One region of the Paenibacillus sp. SAFN-117 genome, then DNA from elsewhere that is predicted to be linked to it. Evidence: riboswitches for the same ligand, from Rfam matches in the RefSeq annotation. Region 1 holds a riboswitch; the other holds the start of a gene.

Region 1 (7,275 bases):
GTCACCATATACATCCTGCCCTCTAGAGCGAGCCGGTTAAATCCTTTTTCGATAAACATTTTTGGCACGGCAAAATCGGCATGATAAGGCGGGTGGCAAATGATTTTGGTAAAGTCATTATGCCGGATACCGGAAAAACCGTCGCTGTGGGCAATGTGTACACCGGAAACCTCATTGGCCGCCGCATTTTCTTTGGCGGTTTCGATAGCCTGTTCATCGTTGTCCACCATAACTACATTTTCTGGACGGACCAGTTTGGCCGCCAATAAGCCCACAACTCCATAACCGCAGCCTAAATCGCATATTTTATCGTCTTTTTCAAATTCAATGACCGACAGCATGGCCAGAGTTCCGTTGTCCACCGTTCGCGGAGAGAAGAGCCCGGCACGAGTCTTCAAATTTTAACTTATCCCCTTGATGGTTGTTGTAATCATTTAAGAAAGTTCCTTTCAGAATATGTCTAATCATAAATCTACAATAATTTCAAAAAAAGCCCAATGGTAATATTGTATTTACAACGAAAAAGTACCATAAGCTTGGGAGAAAGCTGTAAGAAATGTATAAACAATTTGACATTTTGGTTAAAGAGTATTACGATAATCAATGTAAAAACTTTTTTACATTTTCATCGAGGTGATTCCTTACATTGAAGAATAATATCAGGGATATTAGAAAAACGATGAGAATATCCCAGGAGGAGCTCGCAAACAAGTGTGGAGTTACAAGACAAACTATCAACGCCATCGAAAACGATAAGTACGATCCTTCACTTTCCCTTGCTTTTAAATTGGCTATTCATCTCGGAACAAAGGTTGATCAATTATTTATATACGAGGAGGACTCCCTATGAAACTACTGCGTAAGGCGGATGAGATGGAAAGATACCAGAGCGATAAATCGGCAAGGAATGCTTTCGTATTTTTTACCGTGGCCTTATTGGCTTGGTCCTTAACCAACTTCTTTACTGTAGGTAAAACGGGATGGGAATTTACCATCTTATTGGGAGGGAATGTCGTTTTCTTCGGGTCGAGGGTTTTCTACAAGAGAAAAATGCAGTGATCGAGGAGCGGGTCTTGGGATTGGTTGATTTGACCAACCGTTGTTACTATGTTTACAAGGTCTGCACTGGCCGAATCGTACAAAGGAAAATTTCAGTATTGGCATAACTTGAGCAGCCGGTGCGTCAATCTCCGAAAAAAAAACCGGGACAGCCTGAGGAGGCATTCCCGGTTGCATTTCGCTTTCCTTATCGGATACATTCGAATGCACTAAGGCCAGACTATGCGGCAGGCGCTCAAGCGGTTACCTCCGGCCCGCATAGTCGATCTTCGCTTGCGTGGACAGCATGCTTGCCTTGGAAATCAACTCGCGGAAGGTCATTTGTCCGAATTCCGGCACAACCCGTTCGTTCACCCAGCCGGTATCGGCCGAGACGCTGGCCCTGCCGACCGATTGACCGCAGGAGAGCTGATCGATAATTCGCTGCACTTCTTCATCGGATTTCTGCGTAATAATGGCAAATTCGTCTCCGGCATAGCGGCTTATGTAATCGCCCGGTCCGAACAGCGACTTCAGCTTGTTCGAAAATTCACGGATCATGTCGTCACCGACCGGATGCCCGAACCGCTTGTTTACTTCGCCGAAGCGGTTCAGATCGATGAACAGCAGCTGGAAGGACCGACCGCTCGCGAGCAGCTCCTCTCCTATCACATGAATATAGGAGGAACCATACAGCTGTGTTAGCGAATCGTACCATTCGGACAGCCGGGTAGTCAGAGACTCTCGTGTGACGATGCCAACGAGCTCTCCTTGCCGGAGGACAATCAGTCGTTCAATCCTGTTTTGTTCCATCAGCAGAAGCGCATCCCATACGAAAACATGCTCCGGGACGCAGATCGGGTTAGGCGTCATTGCGTCGGCCACGATCCGGTTCGGATGCGCGGTCCGGACGTCTCGAGAGGTAATGATTCCGACAACTTCTCTTGCTTCAACGACGACCAGCGAGCCGATTTTTAGTTCGGACATTAGCTGCGAAGCGTACCATACGCTCTTTCCAAGCGAAACGCTGTGAACCGGCGAAGTCATCACATCGGCCACTTTCAACTCATATCCACCTCCCGATGCACGGCTATCTCGATCTTTAGCTCCGAACGAAGCACCATCGAATCGCTGAGCAGGTTTTCCACCTCCTCCAAAATAATGCCGATGAGCACTTTCTTTTCCAGCATTTGCAACAGCGAGTTACGCACCAGAACGGCTTCCACTCGGGGGTGCTCCAGTTCGATGATGGAGAATTGTTCGGGAGACAGTGCTTCCGCCATACGGCGTGCGGCTTCCGGACCAATCGGCGCCCTTTTTCCGATAATGAGCATGTCCTGCATCGGAGGCATTTCAAATTCGGAAAATTTCAATGAAAGCATAGCTCTTTTGGAATAATTCGTCCTCATGTCCAATGTCATAACTCCCTTAATCTTCGATTGAGCGAAACGAGGTCGGTGGACGACCCGGCAGAGGGCCGGGCTTCGCCAGCAGATAGCCTTGGCCGAAGGGAACGCCTAGCTTGCAGGATTGCCGCAAATCCTCAATCTCTTCGATTCCTTCCAGAATCAGATTAGATTCGTCTCCGCAGAAATCAACGAAGAACTTTAACAATTTTTGCTTCTGTTTGCTGAAGAGCAGGTGCTTGGCAAAGAAACGATCCATCTTGATAAAGTCGGGGCCGATTTCCACGATTCTCTTCAAGGTGGTTGCCCCTTCTCCAACGTCATCGAGCGCAACCAGGAAGCCGCAATCCCGCAGCAGATGGATGTTTCTCAGAAATTGCCCGGTGTCCCAGTCGTCCATCTCCGAGATGGCTTCATTAATTTCGAATACGATATTGTGGGCGTACTTTCCGTACCGCTGCATGAGCTTAAATATGAATCTGGTAAATCGATCCGAAGATAAGGTCGAAGGGAATACGTTCACGAACAGGTGCTGATCGGATTCCACCCTCCCTGGATCAGCAAAGCACGCGGAAATTGCATTATAAATGGAAAGGGTGTCCAGCGTGAACAGCATATTATGTCTTGCAGCGGCCCGGAACAGCCGATCGATTCTTGGTTCCGTTGAGCAGCGGATTAAAGCTTCATAGCCAATCGTCTTGTGGGTATGAAGATGGCAGATCGGCTGGAACTCGTGATATAAATCTTCTTGTTTGATAAGAGCTTGTGTGGATGGCATGACTAATTTCCTTTCCGGATAGAACGACCATTTCGGCAACCCGGCCGCCATAGAAAGCAGATCCTTAGGCCCGTAGGTTTTGCGTCCCAATTTTTCAAGAGGTTTGCGATTATCGTACTGAGCATACCCGTCGAAAGGACCATTAGCAATCCTTTGTACCTATTATCAAATTCGCCATCAAGCGACAGATTCCTACAAAACATGTGTTCTTTTTTCAAAATTTAACCATTCTGCCGTTTTTGTTTGAAAAAATAGTTTGTAAGGCCTATAAAACCTGGCGGCAGGGATTTGTTTTTATGGACTTATAATCGGAAAAAAGAACTTCTGACGCACTATCTCGTTGAGCCGAAGCTTCCTTCCCAAATTATCCAGCATTGAAAGGCAAAAAATACAGCAGGCACGCGATATAATGTTGGAGCGTATGGCAAATCCCCCCTCGCTGCTCGAATTATCCCGTATGATTGGCATTAACGACAACAAATTAAAAATTGGTTTTAAAGAACTATATGGAACGACCGTATTTGGTTATTTGAGGGAAAAGCGTCTAGAAAAAGCCTTGAATCTTATTCGGTCGTATTCTAAAAAATATAATATGAGGAACTTCTCAAGTCTAATAGTTTATCACGAATTGGTTTGGGGGAGGGGTTCACATATCGCCGCTTTTCGTATACTTTACGTTCTCAGGATCAAGCTTTCCAGTCATATCGGCAAGCTTCCGCTGTATGGTTGGCACTTGAATTAAAATATGCACATCAAGGCGTTGAGAAACTGAATAAGGCGGCCACTATTGGTTGGATCGCTTTATTGCTTACAGGATTATTGATGGGATGGATCAACCCGTCACTGTTTCAGATGTTGTGGTTCGACACATCCATTGCTTTGTTCGTAGTTTTCAGCCTTTACTCGGAAATGGTTATCGGACCTAAAATGAAAACTATGCATGAAATGATCAGAACCTGTGAAAGTGAAGAGATTCCGCAACAATATAAAATCTTGTCTAGTAAACTGACTCCTTATGATTGGTTTTGTAAACTACTCGTCGTTGCCATTATCATATTGATGGCGTTAAAACCGTAAATGAAAAGCAGTGGAGCAGGGTAAATGCCCTACGTAAAGTATATAGTTAGTGGGCATATCGTTGAGATACGGAAGAAAAGATTTGTCTCCAGGGTCCTGAATTCACCCGTGCATATATAACCCAGTTAGCAAATCACTTTGGGGCGTTCTTAGCCGCGCAACCTGAACTTTTTATAACTCCTAGGGCGGCAAAATAATTTCGACGGTCGTTCCCCGGCCTACTTCACTGTCAATTTGAAGGGTTCCTTTATGCTCCTTGATAATTTTGTAGCAGATCATTAACCCGAGGCCGGTCCCCTTCTCCTTTAAACTGTAGAATGGTTCGCCCAAGCGGGCGATTCTGTTCTGCGGTATGCCGCAGCCGGAGTCCGCCACTTGAACCGAAACGAAATCCCCGGACCGCCTCACCTTCATGGCAATTTGTCCGCCCTGGGGCATCGCCTCAATCGCATTTTTGATAATATTGATGAAAACTTGCTTAAGCTGGTTTTCTTCGCATTCGACGAGCAAGTCACTAGAGTCCGATTCCACTGAAATCTGTACATTATGCATCGTTGCAAGCGGATACAAGAATGAAGAAACCTGCCGTATCAAAGCTTCCAAATTTCTCTTTTCCATCCTGATGGTTTGCGGCCTGGCTACAGTCAAGAGCTGGTCGGTAATGGACTCCATTTGCTCGATTTCGGACAGCATGACTTCCAGATACCAGATGTTCGTCGTGGTTGTAGCAGATTGCAGCAAGCTTAGGAAGCCTTTAAGCGTCGTAAGCGGATTGCGGATTTCGTGGGCGATTCCCGCCGCCAATTGACCGACAACAGCAAGTTTCTCGGTTTTGCGCAGCAATTCTTCCGTTTGCTTCAGCTCGGTGATGTCGCGTCCGATGACGATCAATCCTTTGCGTCTGCCGTCCCCATGATAAATGGGAACCTTAATAATATCGCAAATCATGGACCTGCCGCCAGGGTGCGGGATGATTTCCTGGAATCGGATGAGGCTGCCTTTGTCCCAGACCCGGCGATCGGACAGCGAGCATTTAATGAAGGTTTCCCGGTAAAATGGATTGCAGGAGGCCAGCTCCCTGTCCGTCATTCCCTGATAATCGATCATCTCCAAATTTAGCGCGGCTATCGCCGTATTATTGGCTTCAAGCCATTTCCCTTGATCGTCCTTAAAGATGACGAGGTCGGGCATGGAATTGATCAGCGTCCGCAGCCGCTTCTCACTTTCAATCAGCATATCGTGCATTTGATGGAGGGCGGTAATATCCCTTGAAATAAGCACATAGGCGGCGGCGCTGCCCTTGCTGTCGAAGAGGGGAGCGGCACAATGGTTAACATGGATCAGGCTGCCGTCTTTTCGCTGTCTCACCGTTTCGTAAGGAATGACGTTCCGTGAACGCAGCATGTGGTTGCGCATGTCTTCGTTTTCACTTTCCAAATGGCCCGGCACCATCGGGGGCTCTTTGCCAAGCAGCTCTTGCTCCGTCCAGCCGAACATACGTTCACAGGCTTGGTTGGCTTTAACGATATGAAAATCGGCATCGACGACAAGGATCGCATCTTCGGTATTGCTTAGATAGAATTCAAGCTGTTCTTTGGTCAATTTCAAGTCCTCGGCCATCTGCTGGTGATTCGGTTGAATTCCGCGAACGGTTTCGAAGACGCCGATAATTTCGTTATTCATAATGATCGGAAAACTATTCACCATGGCATGGATGCTGTGTCCCTGCTTATGCCGGAAAACCGCCTCGAATTCTTGCTGCATACCGCCCGCCGCTTGGGCGAAAGCCTTCCTCTTCAGCTCCTTGCTGTCCGGGCAGGCCAGATCACAGACCGCTATGCTGCTCAACTCATTCGCATCATAGCCGAGCAATCTCTCCGCAGCGGGATTGGCTTCAAGGAGAAAGCCTTGTAAATCATAAGCGAAGATGGCATCGGGGTGATGCCGGAACAGCGATTGATAGAAGGGGGCTGGTTGGGCGGCGGTCCGCTCTTCGCTCGCTGCTTTGTTATTCTCCAGTGTCGGGGATGTCGGAAAATGACGGAAGTCCGGTAACGAAGGGCTGACCCTAATCTCCGGCGGAAGGGCATGAACAACCGATCCGATGGCTTCTCCCCCGTAATAGTAGGGCGAAAGCTCGAAGAGCCACCTCTTATTCTCAAGGTTGTCCGTCATTTCCCAGGTTGTTGTTGAGGACAAGGATTCTTTGGCGAAAGAGGGAGGTTCTAGCGAATGTTCAGGGGAAATCCATCCTTTCTCATACAGAATAGGGGAAGCCTTGACGACCCGTCCCGCCCGGTCCAAAACCGCAAGAGGCAGTGTCGTCCTATGGGTTAAATCCACAAAATATTGAGCCAGCCTTAAACGCTCTATTCTCAATTGGTTATAAAGCAGGCTCTCGATTTCCCGAGCCGTGCGGATTACGGCTGCCAGAGTTCTCGGATCGTTGGCCGTCCAGAACCCGGATAAATCGACGATTCCGGCAATTTTGCCCGTACCGGGATCACGGATAGGAGCTGCGGAACAGGTCCATTCGTGAATTTCCTGGCAGAAATGCTCGCTGGCAAACACCTGTAACGGCAGCCCGGTAACCAGAGAAGTACCAATCCCGTTCGTTCCCGCACTGCTCTCGCTCCAATTCGCACCCGGCGACAAGTGAATGTCTTCCGCTTTCAGCTTTAGGGACAAATCCCCGTCGCAGTAGACCATTTCCCCGGCAGGATTGGAGAAAGTAACAAGATAACCGGTATTTCCGGCGTATTGCTTCAGCTTGATCAAGAGTGGTTTGACCATCCGGAATAACGGATCGGAGGTGACGTACTCCTGGATCTGATCCGTCCCCAAGCTATATGGAATTTGGATAAGGTGCGGATCGATCCCTTGTTCCAGGCACCGTTTCCAGGAATGGAACATGAAAGGCCTTACATTAATCGGCGCAGAACAACCGGACACGAATTTCTCCCATTCCTGTTCGAT
Region 2 (7,275 bases), on a different contig from region 1:
AAATTCATTTCAGGGATATATTAGAGAACGGGGTTTGTACACAACAGATCGTTTCCGGCTTGGGACCTAATGGATCTGACATCATTTGCGGCAGAATTGATGATGAGCTGATTTCACTTCCCGATCGCAAATATCGATATTATCCACGTGTGGCCCGAATGGCCATTGCCGCCTCGGAGGAGGCTGCCGAAATGGCCGGACTCAAGGGAGACGAGCAGCAAGCGGGCATTATCATGGGAACATCCGTCGGGGGATTGAAGGAGATTGAGGAATACGCGCTTATCAGCGGCAGTCGGCAGTACCGGAAGTTTCCGATCTCCGGCGCCGGAGCCGGCAACCCGCACAGCATTACGGCTGCGATCTCCCAGCACTTGGGTATAAAGGGCCAAGCCTTCACCCTGAGCACTGGCTGTACCGCCGGAGTCGATGCGATGATGATGGGGAAGCTGCTTCTGGAGAGCGGGCAGTGCGAAATCTGCATTGTCGGCGGATCGGACGCGCCAATTACGGTTGGCAGCGTATACAGTTTCATGAGATTAGGCGCTATGTCACGAGAGACCGATATTTCCAGTGCCGGAGTGCCCTTCTCCCTGAGGAGCGACGGTTTTGTCGTCTCTGAAGCAGCGGCGGTTCTGGTTATGGAGCTGGAGAGCCGCGCCAAGAGGCGGGGAGCCCGAATATACGGAGTGCTGACGGGAATTCATAGCAACAATGATGGCCTATCCATCTTCGAGTCGGATACGACAGGACAGAATATGATCGCTGCGATGAAGGGAGCCGTTGGAGGTATTCAACCGACCTATGTGAATAGTCAAGCTCTGGGAATGAAAGTTAACGACCAGGTGGAGGCCATTACGCATCGCGCTCTGTTCGGCTCATCGGTTCCGATTACTTCTATTAAAGGAAATATCGGACACTCCTTCGCCTCGATCGGCAGCCTGCAAGTCATATCGGCTCTTCTATCCATGGAGTACGGATTTATACCGCCAACGATCAAGACAGAGGGGGATGGCTACGAAGACCTTCCCATCGTGAAGTCGGTCCGGTATGAAACAGTGAATCATGTAGCGATAACAACTCATGGGTACGGCGGGAACAACACATGTCTTCTACTGTCTAATTCTCAAGGAGCGAATTAAGCGGATGCTTTTTATTACAATGATCGCTTTTGCTGTCGTACCGCTATTTCTCGGTGTGGCTACAGTATTTACATTCAGGAAAACCCGATTAGCCAGAGGGTTCTTCATTTTTATGCTGTTTATCAGCGTCTGGCAGTTGGATGTGGCCATTCTATATGGATATGAATGGTGGACCCCGGAACAAATCGACAGGTTGTTCCGGTTTTTTCGCTTTGGTTTTATTATGCTGGGGCCGGCTTCCTTATATATAGCCCACATTGTTTATCATGATCTGGAAGGGCCCAAGACTGTCAAACGCCGTTTCGGCAGATTAGTCGAACATTTGGTAAGCATCCGGTTTATATTGATCTATTATGCGTTTTCTTTTATTGTCTATCTGCTGGGCTGGAGTTCCAAGGGAATCGAGAAGCTTTATTATGTGGAGCATCCGCAAAATGCCAAATATTTATACCCGATCTACGGTGAGTTCCAATTTCTGATCGCGGTAGTTCTTGTAATCTTTTTGTGCAGCTTGATCCTTTGTCTCGTTATCAGCCGTTCCGTAATCAATCGTCATATGCGCTTTTTCTTCCTGGTCTTCTGCGTTGTCTCCTTCCTGGCAGGAATAGTAGGAGTCTTTAACCTGGCAGAGGACAAGGGATTGTATCCGAGCGGGATTGCGGTGATGATATTCTCCATTACGATCTTCGCCGTCTATAACCGGATGAACGCAAATACGATACAGGATATGAATACGGAATTACTAGGGCAGAAGGAATTTCTGCGCAAGATGATCGATATGAATCCCAACTATATTTATGCGAAGGATTCGCAGGGAAATTTCTCCCTGGCTAATCTGGCCATGGCCCGCTTGTATGGCAAAAGTCCGGACGAACTGATCGGCTGCAATGAGAGGGAGTTGTCCGCCATTAGCGGCTCTTCCTCTTTCGGTATCTGGGATCGCGACCGCCGGCTTCTGGAAGGAATGGAGGAAACCGTCGGCCTGGAGGAGAAGTTTGTAGACGCGCAAGGTCATTTGAAATGGGTCCGGGTCTCCAAGATGCCGATCCATACCAGCGGGGGCAAGCAGCTTCTCTGTATCGCAACGGATATAACAGACTACAAGAGATACCAAGAGCAAATTATAAATCTGGCGTATCATGATTCATTGACCGGGCTGCCTAACCGGCTGCTGTATAACAATCGGTTGGCAGAAGCGATCACCACCTCGGAGCCGGGGCGGCTCGCGGTGATGTTCCTCGATCTGGACCGGTTCAAGCTGATCAACGATACGTTCAACCATACTACGGGGGACCTGCTCCTTAAGCTTGTAGCCGAACGGCTGCAGAAGTGTCTGCGGCCATCGGATACCGTATCGCGGCGTGGAGGGGATGAATTCAATATTATATTGAAGGATGCCACCCGGGAGGATGCTATACAAATTGCCAATGCCATTCTAAATGTATTCGATAAGCCTTATTGGCTGGACGGTCTTGAGCTTTATGTCTCAACCAGCATAGGGATAAGCATATACCCGGAGGACGGGGATGATGTCGAAACGCTGATTCGAAATGCGGATACCGCGATGTACCGCGCTAAGGAAAAGGGGAAAAATCATTATCAGTTCTATACGCCGGATATGAACGAAACGAACATGAGGAGAGTGCTGCTCGAGAAGGAAATGCATAAAGCATTGGAGAAAGGGGGATTCGAGTCGTGTATGGTGGTCTATCAGCCGCAGGTAAATGTCGCCACCGGTTTACTGACGGGAGTGGAAGCACTTCTGCGGTGGGATCATCGGGAATTAGGAATTATTTCTCCTTCTGAATTCATCCCGATCGCGGAGGAAAGCGGGCTGATTGTTCCGTTAGGGAAGTGGGCGCTGCGAATGGCTTGTTTGCAAAATGTAGCCTGGCGGAAAGCCGGTTACCTGCCTGTTCGGGTATCCGTTAATTTGTCCCCCCGCCAATTCCGGGATGAACGATTGATGGGGATGATTGAAGAGGTGCTGGAGGAGACAGGTATGGATCCTGCGTGCCTCGAGCTGGAAATAACGGAAAATATGGCGGTGCAGGGTGCCGACTACTTCGTGCGCAAACTGGCGGAGCTGAGAAGTCTCGGGGTGCAGCTTTCCATTGATGATTTCGGGACAGGCTATTCGTCCCTCAGCTATCTTAATAAGCTGCCTGTGCATAAGCTTAAGATTGACCGGTCGTTCATCCGGGATCTGAACACAAGTGTTGAGAATGCTGAAATCATTACCAGCATCATATCCATGGCCCATAAATTGAACCTTAAGGTAATAGCCGAAGGTGTGGAAACCGAAGAGCAGTTGAATTGGCTGGCGGGGAATGGCTGTGACGAAATCCAGGGATTTCTGATCAGCCGGCCTTTGCAGGCCGCCCAGCTGGAACGGAAGGGGATGTTAAGGCGCTGAGCGCGCCATCCCCTTGCCGAGTTTCCATAAGGAAAGCAATGCAGATGCAGTCGTCTGGTCCTATATAAGGAGCCGGATCAGATGACTGCTTGGTCGGAAGAATGCTGATACGTATCGGAGCTGGCCACTTCCTCCCTGGTGATTCGGTCCACAACCCGGTAATTCCAGCCCAGGAAGTTGAGAAGCGCCTTTTTGTGATTGCTTTCCATCATCGTGATCCACATTCCACGGTTGGTATGGCCCACTGTTAGCTTTTGCAATACATATCTCTTCACTTTGGATCACCGCTCCATCTCTGTAATGATAATGCCTTGACCATCCTAAGTATATGACAGCTTGATAGAAGAGTATGTCACGCAAAAAAAGTTAAAATTTTTAATTAAATTCCTCATAATTCGACAAAAATTGTTTCCGATTTGCTATATAATGGAGACAACTGTTAAAATAATGTATAACTTAATATCCTTTACCTGATTGGGAGTTTTGAAGTCTATTCTGTATCTGGGCACTTGGAATAGATGGAGCTAGTAGTGCAACCGACCATCTTTTGTCATATATCATGACGAAAGATGGTTTTTTGTTTCAAAGGGGCAAACAAGCTTTAGTTCGTATGTCCTTGAAGCATGGGGAAAGGAATTAAGTAGAAGGTTTGGAACGCCTTTATCATCGGATTTCAACTCCTGTGGTAATTCATTCATAAATTGTATAAGGAATCTGAGGATTAACTTAAGATGGGACGTCCGAACCTGGCGTGAAGTATTAATTAGCCGCTGCTTAATCAAGAATGAACCGATCCCTTAGGCTGCTGCCGTTCTCTATAAAGAGAGCGGATCGCTTATCCCGGCTGTACATAGGGCAGAAAATTTAGAGCGAGACCGGCAGACAGGGCAACGGGTTGTGAAATCAAGCAGGCAGGCATAGCTTCATCCGCAGTAAAAGGACAAAAGGAACAGAAGGTGAGATGATGAATAGAAAGTGTACCATCCCGGGGTGTGACAAGCCGTTGAAGGCGAGAGGGCTATGCTCTATGCATCACCAGAGATGGTGGAGAAATGGCGATCCGTTAGTGCTGAAACAGCAAATCATGAAGATTTGCAAAGTGAAGGACTGCGGGGAGCCGGCCAAATGCAAAGGCTATTGTTCTGTACATTATGCCAGATGGAGAAAGCATGGCGATCCGAATCATGTGCGTGAAGTTATCCGTATATGTACGGTCGAGAACTGCGGCAAAAAACATCGGGCCAGAGGTCTATGCGCTTCCCATTACCAAATCTGGGCCAGGAACAGAGACCTGCTTAAATCAGGAGACAGCAATAAAATCAATTTTCGGAAATTGCTTTATCGAAACATGCCTTAGAGGCATGTTTTTTTGTTTGGAAACGCTGCTGAATGTCTGGTCCCCGAATAGCATCCGGGATAGGAATCTAACAATTGGGCTCCATTTTGTGGGATTATGTTGGCTGCGAAGACGTCTTTGAGAAGACTTATGTAAAGTTCTTATTAATTTAATAAGATTACTCAACAATTTTCTACATGGATTTAAGACAACGCAGTCACAGGTTTTCAACAAAAAACGTGACTAACGCTCTACGATTTATGGATTTTTCGATTAATTATTGATGGGAACACATCCTAGTTTATGCCAGCGGAACTAATTTCTATCGGAGCTACTATAGTCTGTTTGTAGCTTGTGAGCTTTTTATTCCCTATGTATAATCTTGGAAATAAAGCGGTTGTTAGCTCTCCGGTCGAGCTAATTAGGTCGAACCGGATAGCATGGTCCCGGACAAGCCGACATCTGTTGACAAGAGACAACAAGGCAGGGAGGCCATTCCGGTTAATCTCTTTGTAGAGAATTAACGGTCTGGCCAGGAAGCAGTCTGTGAGTAAGCTCCTTCAGAAAGTCCCTCGGGCATGAACGCCGGAAGAGATTGTTATGAAATGGCATGGATTCGACAGCATCTTTGAAAGGATACCTACGGAATCTCTTGTTGGAACACAACTTCGATCCGTCTGCGGCGGCGACGAGCGGCATGTCCGACGACTGCCGGTTAGTAGTATGAACCGGGAGAATGGTTGCGGAATGAAGGATTTCATTCGGGACACTAATAGGGTCCTAAGAATCAACTTTAGGAGATTAAGACGAATTTTGCGGCATGTCTGTTTCTTGTTGTCGGTTTTGGTTAATAACAACACTGCAGGATCTTCTTTATGAAAAAGCTCCTAAGGAGGGATTAGGGATTGAGTTATTCAAAAAGATTGATACTGCTGATGGGTATCGATTCTGTCATCGTCATCTTCGCGATTTACGTAAGCAATTATGTTGCGTCATCTTCCTTCAGCCCATTCTCCTACACACTGGCGGTTAGCGCAGCAACTTTGTTTACATGCCATCATTTGTTTGCCTATAGGTACAAGCTGTACAAAAAGGTGTGGAGATACGCAAGCGTCATGGAGCTGCTCTCGATTTTCAAAGCGGTTACTTTCTCTGCAGCGATCACGATGCTGGTTCAGGGACTGCTGGCCGGACAAATTTACTGGAAGATCATGCTCATTACCTGGATGATGCACATGATCCTGATCGGCGGACTTCGCTTCTCCTGGAGGATGTACCGCGACAAATTTGTCCATAGAATAGGCAACCGCAAGCGAACCTTGATTGTCGGAGCCGGTTCCGCCGGGACGCTGGTAGCCAGACAGCTGATGCAGAACCCGGATGTGGAGCTCTATCCGCTGGCATTCATCGATGACGATGAGACGAAGCATCGGTTCGAGATTGCAGGCTTGCCGGTGCTTGGCGGGCGGGACAAAATCAGGGAAACGGTGGACAAGCTCTCCATTACGAATATCGTTATCGCCATACCGTCATTGAAGAAGAGAGAATTGAACGAAATCGTTCAGGAATGCAGCCGGACTGGCGCCAAGGTACAGATTATTCCTATGTTCGAGGATTTGGTAGAGGGCAAGGTATCCGTCAATGAGATGCGCGATGTTCAAGTCGAGGATTTGCTGGGCAGGGATCCGGTAGAGCTGGATACGGAATCGATCCGCAAATATATTACGGGCAGCACGGTTCTGGTTACCGGGGCCGGGGGCTCAATCGGCTCCGAGATTTGCCGACAGCTTGCGGTTTTCTCTCCAAGAAAGCTGATTCTGCTCGGACACGGCGAGAACAGCATCTATACGATTGAGATGGAGCTGCGCTCCATTGTGGGAGATTCGATAGAGTTAATTACCGAAATTGCCGACATTCAGGATCGGGCCAAGATGTTCAGAATCATGAGGATGCATAAGCCCAGGGTTGTGTTCCATGCGGCGGCGCATAAGCATGTTCCGTTAATGGAACGGAATCCCGAAGAATCGATCAAGAACAATATTATAGGCACGAAAAACACGGCGGAGGCCAGTCATGAGGCAGGGGTGGAAACCTTCGTCATGATCTCCACGGATAAAGCCGTCAATCCGACCAGCGTCATGGGAGCGTCCAAACGGATTGCCGAAATGATCATTCAAGAGCTGGATGGCCGCAGCCGTACCCGGTTCGTGGCGGTCCGTTTCGGCAATGTGCTGGGAAGCCGCGGGAGCGTCATTCCCCTCTTCAAGGAACAAATTCGCAAGGGAGGTCCTGTAACCGTTACTCATCCCGATATGGTCCGGTACTTTATGACCATTCCCGAAGCCAGCCGTCTCGTCCTGCAGGCCGGAGCACTCGCCCGGGGA

The links. A riboswitch is a leader RNA that binds a small molecule or an ion and turns the genes downstream of it on or off. The one in region 1 is predicted to bind cyclic di-GMP.
Region 2: linked by a shared signal. The riboswitch ahead of ACTHRH_RS06855 (hypothetical protein) and the one ahead of ACTHRH_RS13900 (EAL domain-containing protein) in region 1 are both predicted to bind cyclic di-GMP.

Annotation. Positions count from the first base shown of each region.
Region 1 covers NZ_JBQCLK010000019.1:51,346-58,620, forward strand. Annotated here, with positions in the region: gene ACTHRH_RS13875 (class I SAM-dependent methyltransferase) at 1-398, opposite strand, end outside; gene ACTHRH_RS13880 (helix-turn-helix transcriptional regulator) at 647-850, shown strand; gene ACTHRH_RS13885 (hypothetical protein) at 847-1,059, shown strand; gene ACTHRH_RS13890 (GGDEF domain-containing protein) at 1,303-2,097, opposite strand; gene ACTHRH_RS13895 (hypothetical protein) at 2,100-2,447, opposite strand; gene ACTHRH_RS13900 (EAL domain-containing protein) at 2,467-3,273, opposite strand; cyclic di-GMP riboswitch class I at 3,254-3,340, opposite strand; partial or broken gene ACTHRH_RS13905 (AraC family transcriptional regulator) at 3,605-3,793, shown strand; gene ACTHRH_RS13910 (DUF2269 family protein) at 3,949-4,299, shown strand; gene ACTHRH_RS13915 (PAS domain S-box protein) at 4,480-7,275, opposite strand, start outside.
Region 2 covers NZ_JBQCLK010000007.1:111,225-118,499, forward strand. Annotated here, with positions in the region: gene ACTHRH_RS06840 (beta-ketoacyl-[acyl-carrier-protein] synthase family protein) at 1-1,139, shown strand, start outside; gene ACTHRH_RS06845 (putative bifunctional diguanylate cyclase/phosphodiesterase) at 1,144-3,555, shown strand; gene ACTHRH_RS06850 (hypothetical protein) at 3,633-3,815, opposite strand; cyclic di-GMP riboswitch class II at 4,024-4,106, shown strand; gene ACTHRH_RS06855 (hypothetical protein) at 4,520-4,912, shown strand; gene ACTHRH_RS06860 (polysaccharide biosynthesis protein) at 5,797-7,275, shown strand, end outside.